3 regions of the Alteromonas sp. S167 genome follow, and region 2 is predicted to be linked to each of the others. Evidence: predicted binding sites of a transcription regulator. Region 2 holds the regulator's gene; each other region holds the start of a gene.

Region 1 (3,279 bases), on a different contig from region 2:
TGAACTGAGACATTGCTATACAGAGTGCCACAACAATGGCTTGCATAGATAAGATCCAGCCTCGCCGTTGACCTAAAAACGGGGGCCTCAATTTGTCGATCAATGGAGACCATAAAAAGTTGAATGAGTAAGCGGAAAAAATAACACCAAACAGGCCAATGGCCGAACGTGAAAGGCCATCGTCTTTAAGCCATGCAGAAAGCACGGAGCCGATCATTATCCACGGAAACCCGCTTGAAATACCGAAGAAGAAAATACTTAAAAAGCGCTTATCTTTATAGGTGTTTAATGCACAGAGCAAAAGCGTTTCCCTTTACGCGAGGTCGAAACGCACATTGAGCCATGCTAGACCTAATTTGGCAATGGTTAATCTGAAATAGTTAATCTGCAATAGGTGATGTAGAAAGTTGATTTGCGATGAACACTATTTTGAATAGAGAAGCGCTGTAAAAAGGCGCTTTACTAAGGTCTAACGCCAACACAGTCCAACGGGCAATGACCAGTGCCTTCCAGGTATTTTACGCAGTTGTTTAATTCATCGAGTAGATATTTATCCTGCATCAGCTTCTCTTCATTCCAATAATGTACTTGGTGAAGAAGATGCCAGAATACGCGCTCTTGTTGTGTGTATGGCTGCGTTAACGTGAAACTAATTTGGCCCCACTCTTCCATTGTGTCCCAAAAGAAAAGTTCTAACTCTTCAATAGGAAGTTCGCCTTGCCAAAATGCTTTCAAATAAAAACACAGTTGCTTCGCTTTGGTATTTACAAACTCTTGAACGTTCACGAGACACCCAACCAGTTTTGCGATCTATTTGAAGTATAGTTCATTGCTGCTCTCCTGCTTACAGCTCCTTGCTGCTTTTCGCATAGTTCCCTGTAGGTGTCTGTTTTTGTATTAAATTTAGCGTAAAACGGAAGGGCAGATTTTACCAGCCCAAATAGCGAGTCCAGCCGACAGTGCTATTTATAACTGATTGAATATATGGGTTTTTTTGATTTGCACTTATACTAAAGGTTAATAAATTTCTTGGGATTTTAACCTGTCTATAATGTAGTTTTAGTTCGTTTTTTGAGCGCCTCTTTCTCTCTGGAGCAGTGTTAAGCTCCCACTCGCTTAAACCTTCAATAGAAATATCAAGAATAGGGTAGCTGCTTTCAGCTATATTTTTGATTATATGAGAGTTTATTAATGTTTCAGGCCAGAAAGGTGAAACAGCAATGAAGCTATCTGGCTGAAGATCAGGTTGTATTTGTATTGCAGAAATATAACTGGCCGCCGACATACCTTGTGCAATGTACAGTCGATAACCTGGTCGTGACTGTAGGTGGTTATCTAATGCATTTAAGTGAATTGCGAGGTTGGTTGTTGCTTGTTGAAAATCGAGGTTATTCGAAAGCAAACTGCTTCTTGGATGCAGACCTTCCGTAGCCATATTACTCTCATTCATATCATCACTAGCTATTCTGTTTTTGTCTATGCTGGCTGCTGCAGTGTCGTTGCTGTTTGTGCTGCTTGCATCGGTTGCACCGTCTGTGTTTTGCGGAGTGTTGCTAGATGAGCTATTGGTGCCAATTGAGGTACTAGCCATTTTTTCAATTGGCAAACTCAACGGGCTTATCAACACATTCCAGCCTTTTTCTGCCAATGCGATACCTAGTGATTGCCCTTGTGCAAGCGTAAGACTGGAAGGATATGAACTTGTTAAGATTACAGCTACACCAAGAGGCAAAGGCGTATGTGCTTCAATTTCTATAATAGGCGCGGTGCCATCGCCTACTATAATTTCATTGATATCAGTTGGAATGTAGGCTTGGCTTACGTCATCAAAGAAATTACTGTGAACTGAAGCTGAAAATAGCAGGGTGCTTAATGTTAAAAGCAAAACAATGTATTGCTTGAACATGAATAAACACCTTCTTTGATATAAAAATTAAGACCTACTTGGAGTATCGGCGCTTTTGGCAAAAACTGAAATAGTTTTCATCCACAGTTAAATACTATTTGGCAAGCAAGATTGGTATTGAGCCTTTGTCTATAAAGGCTCAAACGTCTAACTTAGAATGTCCCGAGTGCTTATCCATAATGGCTCAGGAGGCTAGTTTATATTGGCTCAGGGCTGTATTCACTAAATGGAATAGCGCTTCGAAAGTGCTGCCAATCGTCGGTTTGGGGGTGTTTTAAGCTTAAGCTTTCAGCGTGAAGTTGAAGGCGCGGTGCCATATCAAGTGCATCTTTATGGGCATAAAGACGGTCCCCAAGTATAGGGTGGCCAAGCTCAAGCATGTGAACCCGAAGCTGATGCGAACGCCCGGTTATAGGGTGAAGCGCAACTAACGTAAATGGACGCTGCTTTGCATCCACCTCGCGAGACACCACCTGAAACTGAGTTATTGCACGCTTGCCTCGCTCAAAGTCTACCATTTGCTTTGGACGATTCGGCCAATCACAAATAAGAGGAAGGTTTATCTCCCCTTGTTCATCCGCGATGTGGCCATAAACGCGAGCAAAATAACGCTTTTTTGTCTGCCGCAACTCGAACTGTTTTGATATGTTGCGATGGCTGTCTTTGTTAAGCGCCAGCACCATTAACCCTGACGTAGCCATATCAAGACGATGCACCACAGTGGCCGTAGGGTAAACAACGTTCACTCGGGTGATCAGCGCATCTCTATGCTCTGCCGCTTTCCCTGGTACGCTGAGTAAACCGCTTGGCTTTTGTGCCACCACAATATCGTTATCTTGATAAACAAAATCAAGATAGGGCGACATGGGCGGGTTGTAAACAAAATCAGGGTTTGGCATTACGGGTTATTCACCACAATGCGCAGGGCATCTAGCTGTACGTCGGCTCTTTGAATAACCGTGTCTAGCGTGTTCATCTGCGTTTCTATGTATTCAATTTCAGAATCGCGTACCGCAGGGTTTCGTTTTTGTAGGTCGCGTAAACGCTGAATTTCTTCGTTTAGCGTACTGTGCATTGTTGTTAACGCGTCGTGTTGCTTTTGATTAGCTTGCTGGTGTGCCAGCTTTCTGGTTTTCTCTATAGCCAGTTCAAGCGGCTGTTGAAGCGCCTTCAAAAGCTGAGAGGAGATTTTACGTCCTACCTTACGCTTAACATCAAAACTTAATTCGCTGGCATTACCTTGTGCGTCTAAACACACGCGAATGGGTGTTTGCGGTAAAAAGCGACCAAGCTGAAGTGCTTTGGGGGCTTGTGCATGAAGCACAAACAAAGCCTCTAGCCAATAAGCGCCCTTAGGTAACGATGGTTCTGCA
Region 2 (3,279 bases):
CGATGATAACTATCGATACCTACAGAATTGCAGCGTTCGAACAGCTGGCTACCTACGGAAAGATCATTGGGTGTACAGTTAGAAAAGCACAGTCTAGTGAAGAACTTGCAGATTTATTATTCCAACTTCGCCATAAACGTCTAGTATTGATTGATACGGCAGGATTTAGTCAGCGCGATAGTCGATTAATTAAGCAAATTAAACAATTTGACAACGGCCAAATGCCAAAGGTAAAAAAATATTTGGTAGCACAGGCCAATACACAATATCCTGCACTTCAGAGAATAATTGCTGCTTATGATGACATTGAACTAAGTGGCTGTATTTTCACAAAGTTAGATGAGTGCTACTCTTTAGGAGAGGTGCTAAGTGCGGCGGTAGAGTACCAATTACCGGTTAGTTATGTCACCGATGGTCAGAAAGTACCTGAAGACATTAAGATTGCAGAAGCGAAATCTTTAGTTTCCGCTGCTGCAAAGCTTTATAAAAAGTACGGTTTGAATCATACTAGTGCTAACAACGCCATTAAAACAGCATAAGCAGTATGATTGACGACCAAGCGAGTAGCTTAAGAAAAATGAAGCAATCACGGTTAATCAAAGTTATTGCCGTCACCGGAGGTAAAGGTGGCGTCGGTAAAACAAATATCACGCTTAACACTGCCATTGCCATGGCAAAGCAGGGTAAGCGAGTGATGGTTCTCGATGCAGACTTAGGTCTTGCAAACGTAGATGTCATGTTGGGCTTAAGAGTTGAGAAAAACCTTTCTCATGTACTTTCTGGTGAATGCACACTAGATGAAGTACTTGTCACAGGCCCTCATGGGATAAAAATTGCCCCTGCAACGTCGGGTACGCAGTCTATGGCAGAGCTATCGCCAACACAGCATGCAGGGCTTATTCGCGCCTTCAGCGAACTGCGCTCGCAAATAGATGTGCTTATCGTTGATACCGCCGCGGGTATCTCAGACATGGTGTTGAGCTTTTCAAAAGCGTCGCAAGATATCATGGTAGTGGTGTGTGATGAACCTACATCGCTAACCGATGCCTACGCACTGATTAAAATACTAAATCGTGAGCACGGCGTGTTCCGCTTTAAAGTTGTTGCCAACATGGTGCGTGATATTCGCGAAGGGCAAGAGCTATTTAGCAAGTTAAGTAAGGTTACAGGGCGCTTTTTAGATGTTGCACTAGAATTAGTAGCAACGGTGCCGTTTGACGAAAATATTCGCAAGGCGGTAAGAAAGCAAACCGCTATTGTTGATGCGTACCCAAGTTCACCGGCAGCGGTGGCTGTTACGCAACTTGCCAATAAAGCATTGTCGTGGCCAATTCCGGCGCAACCGGGTGGTCATTTAGAGTTCTTTATTGAACAATTAATTGCAGATAAAGCAGTAGGAAGTCAGCGTTGAATAGCAAGGCAGCCGCTTATCAACAACAAACCGATAAGTCGCAGTTAGTTGAAAGACATGCGCCTTTGGTTAAGCGTATTGCCCATCACTTGATGGCGCGTCTGCCTGCTAGTGTTCTTGTCGATGACTTAATCCAGTCTGGCATGATTGGGTTGCTAGAAGCCGCGAGAAATTTCGACGGCTCCAAAGGTGCTAGTTTTGAAACGTTTGCGGGTATTCGTATTCGCGGCGCAATGTTAGATGAAATTCGTAAAGGTGACTGGACGCCTCGCTCGGTGCATAGAAACGGCCGAGCTATTACCGAGGCAATATCGCAAGTAGAAAGCGAAACCGGTCGCGATGCACGAGATTCTGATATTGCTGCTAAGCTAAATGTAAGCTTGCAGGATTATCACCAAATGCTCAATGAAGTAAATGCTGGCAAGTTAGTGGGTATTGAAGATTTGGGTGTTTCTGAAGACGTCATTACTACCGAACAAAACAAAGGTAGCGACGCGCCTTTAGAAGATTTAATGCAGGGCGCCTTCCAGAAGGCGTTAGCGCATGCAATAACAACACTACCTGAACGAGAAGCGATTGTGCTCTCGTTGTACTATGATGAAGAATTGAATCTTCGAGAAATAGGTGAAGTGCTCGATGTTAGTGAATCGAGAGTGAGTCAAATTCACAGCCAGGCCATGTTAAAACTCAAATCACGAATGAAATCGTGGCAAGCTGACGAAGAATAGATATTAATAACAATTAACCCCTCACTGGAGGCTATTTTGGATAAAAGCATGAAGATTCTTGTGGTTGATGATTTTTCTACCATGAGACGTATCATCAAAAACCTACTTAAAGATTTGGGTTTCTCCAACATCCAGGAAGCGGATGACGGCAGTACTGCGTTACCTATGCTACAGCAGGGTGACTTTGATTTTGTCGTTACCGATTGGAATATGCCCGGTATGCAAGGTATTGACCTTTTGCGTGCTATCCGTGCCGACGACAAGCTTAAGCACCTTCCTGTATTGATGGTGACTGCGGAAGCGAAGAAAGAGCAAATCGTTGCTGCAGCACAAGCAGGCGTGAACGGCTACGTCGTTAAACCGTTTACAGCGGCTACACTTAAAGAAAAATTAGACAAAATCTTCGAACGTTTAGGTTGATCCAGACGCTCACCAGAAAAACGAGGTTTACTGGATGACAACGAATGTAAACGTTCCTATATCGCTAGAAGAAGCTAAACAGCTTGTTGCATATCTTGAAGAAGGTGACAACGAGTCTGCTAATGCGCTTCTTGAAGCAGCGTCAATGAAAGAAAATGTTGAACTGTTTGCTGAAGTAGGAAAGCTAACGCGTCAACTTCACGACGCACTAAATAATTTTCAAATTGACGACCGCATCAAGAATCTTGCCACTGACGATATTCCCGATGCGCAGTCCCGCCTTACGTACGTAATTGAAGAAACTGAAAAAGCTGCTAATACTACTATGGATGCTGTTGAAGCAAGTATGCCAATAGCCGAAGGTATTGCCGAAGGCATTGAGAAAGTTATGCCTGAGTGGAAAAAGCTTATGAACCGCCAAATAGAACTGGGCGAGTTTAAGGTGCTTTGTGCAGATTTGGATAAATTACTTGAAGACAGTGCGGATCAGGCAACTAAACTTACACAGCTACTTACCGAAGTGCTGATGGCGCAAGGATACCAAGACCTTACGGGGCAGGTAATTCGTCGTGTAATCGACTTGGTTAAAGAAGTGGAAGATAGCTTAGTGAACATGTTAACCATGTTCGGAGAGCGTGATGGTGCAGAACAAATTAAATCTTCTAGCGTTAAGGCCGATAAAGTTGATGGTGTAGAGGCAGAGGGCCCAATCATCGATGC
Region 3 (3,279 bases), on a different contig from region 2:
GAAAGACTGCCTAAGTGAAGAAGAAATTTCAGCACTGGGGATAGATCCAACATGCCGAGCAGAAGTGTTGTCGCTTAGCGATTTTGCCACATTGGCAAATGCGGTTTCAGCAAAAGAAAGCCAGCAAGAGCAGTAATTTGCTATGGATACTCCAGACATTGAGGTGCGAGTTAACACTCGCCACCTACCTGAGCACCTTCCTTCGGATTCAAAGCAATACGCATTTGCCTATCACATTAAGATAGAGAATAAGAGCCTTGAGACAGTGCAGCTTATCAACCGCTACTGGCGCATTTGTGATGCCAATGGAAAAGCGTCAGAAGTAGAAGGTGCTGGCGTTGTTGGTAAACAGCCTATAATGAAAGCAGGTGAATCGTTCGAGTATACTAGCGGTGCTGTTATTGACACTCCCGTTGGCAGTATGGAAGGCTACTACGAAATGGAGCGGGAAAACGGAGAACGCTTCCGTGTTCCTATCGCTGTATTTCGGTTAGCGGTACCTAATATACTCCATTAATTTTTCTAAGCGCAGAGAAAGCTATATTGTCGCAAAGCAATACCTACGTCATTGGCGATATTCAAGGCTGTTATGAAGGCCTTCGCCGTATACTAGATAAAGTTAAGTTTAATCCCGACTCGGACACACTGCTTGCGGTGGGCGACCTAGTGGCAAGAGGTGAAGACTCGCTTAGCACACTTCGTTTTTTAAAGTCGCTGGGAAACGGGTTTTCAAGCGTGCTGGGAAATCATGACTTGCATTTGCTTTCCGTTATTAATGGCTTACGAAAAGCGAAAAAATCAGACAAATTAAACCCGCTGTTAAAGGCTAACGACCTACAAGAGCTTACTGACTGGCTTCGACAGTTTCCGCTGGTAAAACACATAGCGCCTAACACTATAATGGTTCATGCGGGCCTGTATCCACAGTGGTCAATCGACGAGGCTGTTAGCCTAAGTGACGAAGTAAGCAAGGTGCTTCGTGCCGACAATTACGCTGAGTTTCTAAGCGACATGTATGGGAACGAGCCCAACCGTTGGGACAATGACCTACAAGGTAAAAAGCGACTTCGTTTTATTGTAAATGCGTGCACTCGCATGCGCTTTATAGAGAACATCAACGTATTAGACTTCGAACATAAATCTCATCCTAGTGCCGTCGCTAACAGCGTCAATAGTTCACTTCAACCCTGGTTCACTGTAGATAACCTTAAACTGGATAAAAACGACCGCGTTGTTTTTGGCCATTGGGCTGCGCTGTCAGGGCAAACACAAAAGCACCAGTTTATAGGTTTAGACACAGGTTATGTGTGGGGACAGTCAATGACCATGCTTAACCTTAATTCAAACGAACTTATACAAATTGACGCTTAAGCCCACGCCCTTCACTTCTTAGTTTTCGGATTTAAAGCAAAGCTCGTCACAGCACTGGTATTACCAGTACTTAAATTATTCATCTACTAGCAATTTAGGTAAACATTAAGTTGTTGTAGCCGATACAATAACGTGTTCCAAACGATGTAGTTTATTCTCTTACCTCGGCGTATGTAGAAACGAGTGCTAGCGAAAAGGTATATTTTACTGCGCTAGAGGGGTAATATCGTAACCGATAAAAACAAAAAAACACTCATCCAGGAGTTCCGATGAAAATAACGGTAGCCACACGCATAATCGGTGGATTTGTAGCGATAAGTGCTCTTCTGATCATTATCAGTGTTGTTTCACTCTTCAACCTTAATTCAATAGGTTCAGCGACCGAAGAAGTAAATGACGTAGCACTTCCCACCGTAGCAGGTAGTAACGCACTGAAAGCCAGCTTCCTCAACATGGGTAGACTGACTTTTGAGAGCTACATCGAAGAGGAACTCGGTGGACTTAAAGAAAAACGTGATGCGTTTAATGCCGCAAAAGACACGTTTGAAACAGAATACAAAAAGTTAGCGCAAGCAGTAAAAAACGAACCGCAGCTAAAAAGCACGCTTAATGGTGTTCGCGAGAGTTACGAAACCTATATCACAAATGTTGGAGCGCTATATAACAGCCACCAGCAATACTTAGAGTTACGCAACACCATTCAAAGCCGTTTAGGCGATGCTGAAGACAACGCCGACGATGCATCTACATACCTTCTAGATTTTTCTGACCTTGATGCAGTTGACAGCGATCCAAAGCTTCGTCGCGCTGCTGAAATTGGCGGCCAGTTAGAAACGTCACTGCTGTCTCTTTTAACGGTTTCATCGGAATACGTTAAAACGCAAACCCTTGTTCGTTCACAAACGTTGGGCAATGAGGTTGATTTGGTTGTAGAGAAAGTGGTTACGCAGCTTAGTGATATGGTGCAAACCGCAGATGGTCGCGATGACTCTGGTACGTTAGATGATATTAACGAATTAGTTAACGACGCGGTAAACGCTATTAAAGCGAGCGACGGTGTTGTTCAGCTGCATATCGATCGTCTTGAACGTAGAAACGATGCGGAGAAAGCGCTTAATGCCTCTGACGAAAACATTGCACAAGGTGTGGTAGACCTTGAAAACCTATTAAGCCTTGCTGATAGAAAAGCCAGCGATGTTGAAGAGCAAGTTAACAATACCATTGCTACGGGCAATACCATTGTTATCGTGGTAGTGCTTATCTCGATTGCAATTGCCGTTATTATTGGTTTCCGCACCGTACGCGCCATCATCATTCCGCTATATCGCGTGAATAAGCTGCTTACTATTGCTTCATCGGGCGACTTAACCCATCGTCTAGACGATAGTGCTCAAGATGAGTTTGGTTTACTTGCCCGTAACTGCAATACGTTAATAGGTAACCTAAAAGAGCTTATTACGGCCATTAACGAACGTGCTGAGCAACTTGCTGCAGCGTCAGAGCAAACCTCGGCGGTAACTGCTCAGACTACGCATTCAATTCAAGATCAGAAGTCACAAATTGGTCAGGTAGCAACGGCAACTACTGAGATGCACTCAACGTCTCAACTTGTTGTGCAAAATGCAGAAGATACGTTGAGCCAAATTCGACACGCCGATACTGAAGCCGAAAACGTTCGTCAAATTTCACTGGAAAACAAAAACACTATTGAAATATTGGCTAAGGACGTACAAGACGCCGCTGACGTTATTAACAAGCTACACCAAGATAGCGCCAGCATTGGCGGTATTCTTGACGTTATTCGCGGTGTTGCTGACCAAACCAACTTGCTTGCATTAAACGCAGCCATTGAGGCCGCACGAGCGGGTGAACAAGGTCGTGGCTTCGCGGTTGTTGCTGACGAAGTTC

Evidence for each region. Region 2 encodes FliA, which starts transcription of late flagellar genes. Its sites were predicted from a motif close to CTAAAGNTNNNNNNNNNNNNGCCGATA; they were not measured.
Region 1: a site for FliA is predicted at 1,951-1,977, ahead of V7R35_RS13055 (DUF3530 family protein). Genes of this name have one in related genera too.
Region 3: a site for FliA is predicted at 1,470-1,496, ahead of V7R35_RS13595 (HAMP domain-containing methyl-accepting chemotaxis protein). Genes of this name have one in related genera too.

What each region holds. Positions count from the first base shown of each region.
Region 1 covers NZ_JAZETR010000008.1:47,068-50,346, forward strand. The annotation lists gene V7R35_RS13045 (AmpG family muropeptide MFS transporter) at 1-301, opposite strand, end outside; gene V7R35_RS13050 (hypothetical protein) at 463-786, opposite strand; gene V7R35_RS13055 (DUF3530 family protein) at 929-1,906, opposite strand; gene V7R35_RS13060 (pseudouridine synthase) at 2,104-2,805, opposite strand; gene rapA (RNA polymerase-associated protein RapA) at 2,805-3,279, opposite strand, start outside.
Region 2 covers NZ_JAZETR010000001.1:330,153-333,431, forward strand. The annotation lists gene flhF (flagellar biosynthesis protein FlhF) at 1-539, shown strand, start outside; gene V7R35_RS01355 (MinD/ParA family protein) at 545-1,411, shown strand; gene V7R35_RS01360 (RNA polymerase sigma factor FliA) at 1,408-2,139, shown strand; gene cheY (chemotaxis response regulator CheY) at 2,176-2,559, shown strand; gene V7R35_RS01370 (protein phosphatase CheZ) at 2,594-3,279, shown strand, end outside.
Region 3 covers NZ_JAZETR010000008.1:184,633-187,911, reverse strand. The annotation lists gene rsmA (16S rRNA (adenine(1518)-N(6)/adenine(1519)-N(6))-dimethyltransferase RsmA) at 1-136, shown strand, start outside; gene apaG (Co2+/Mg2+ efflux protein ApaG) at 143-517, shown strand; gene V7R35_RS13600 (symmetrical bis(5'-nucleosyl)-tetraphosphatase) at 544-1,371, shown strand; gene V7R35_RS13595 (HAMP domain-containing methyl-accepting chemotaxis protein) at 1,641-3,279, shown strand, end outside.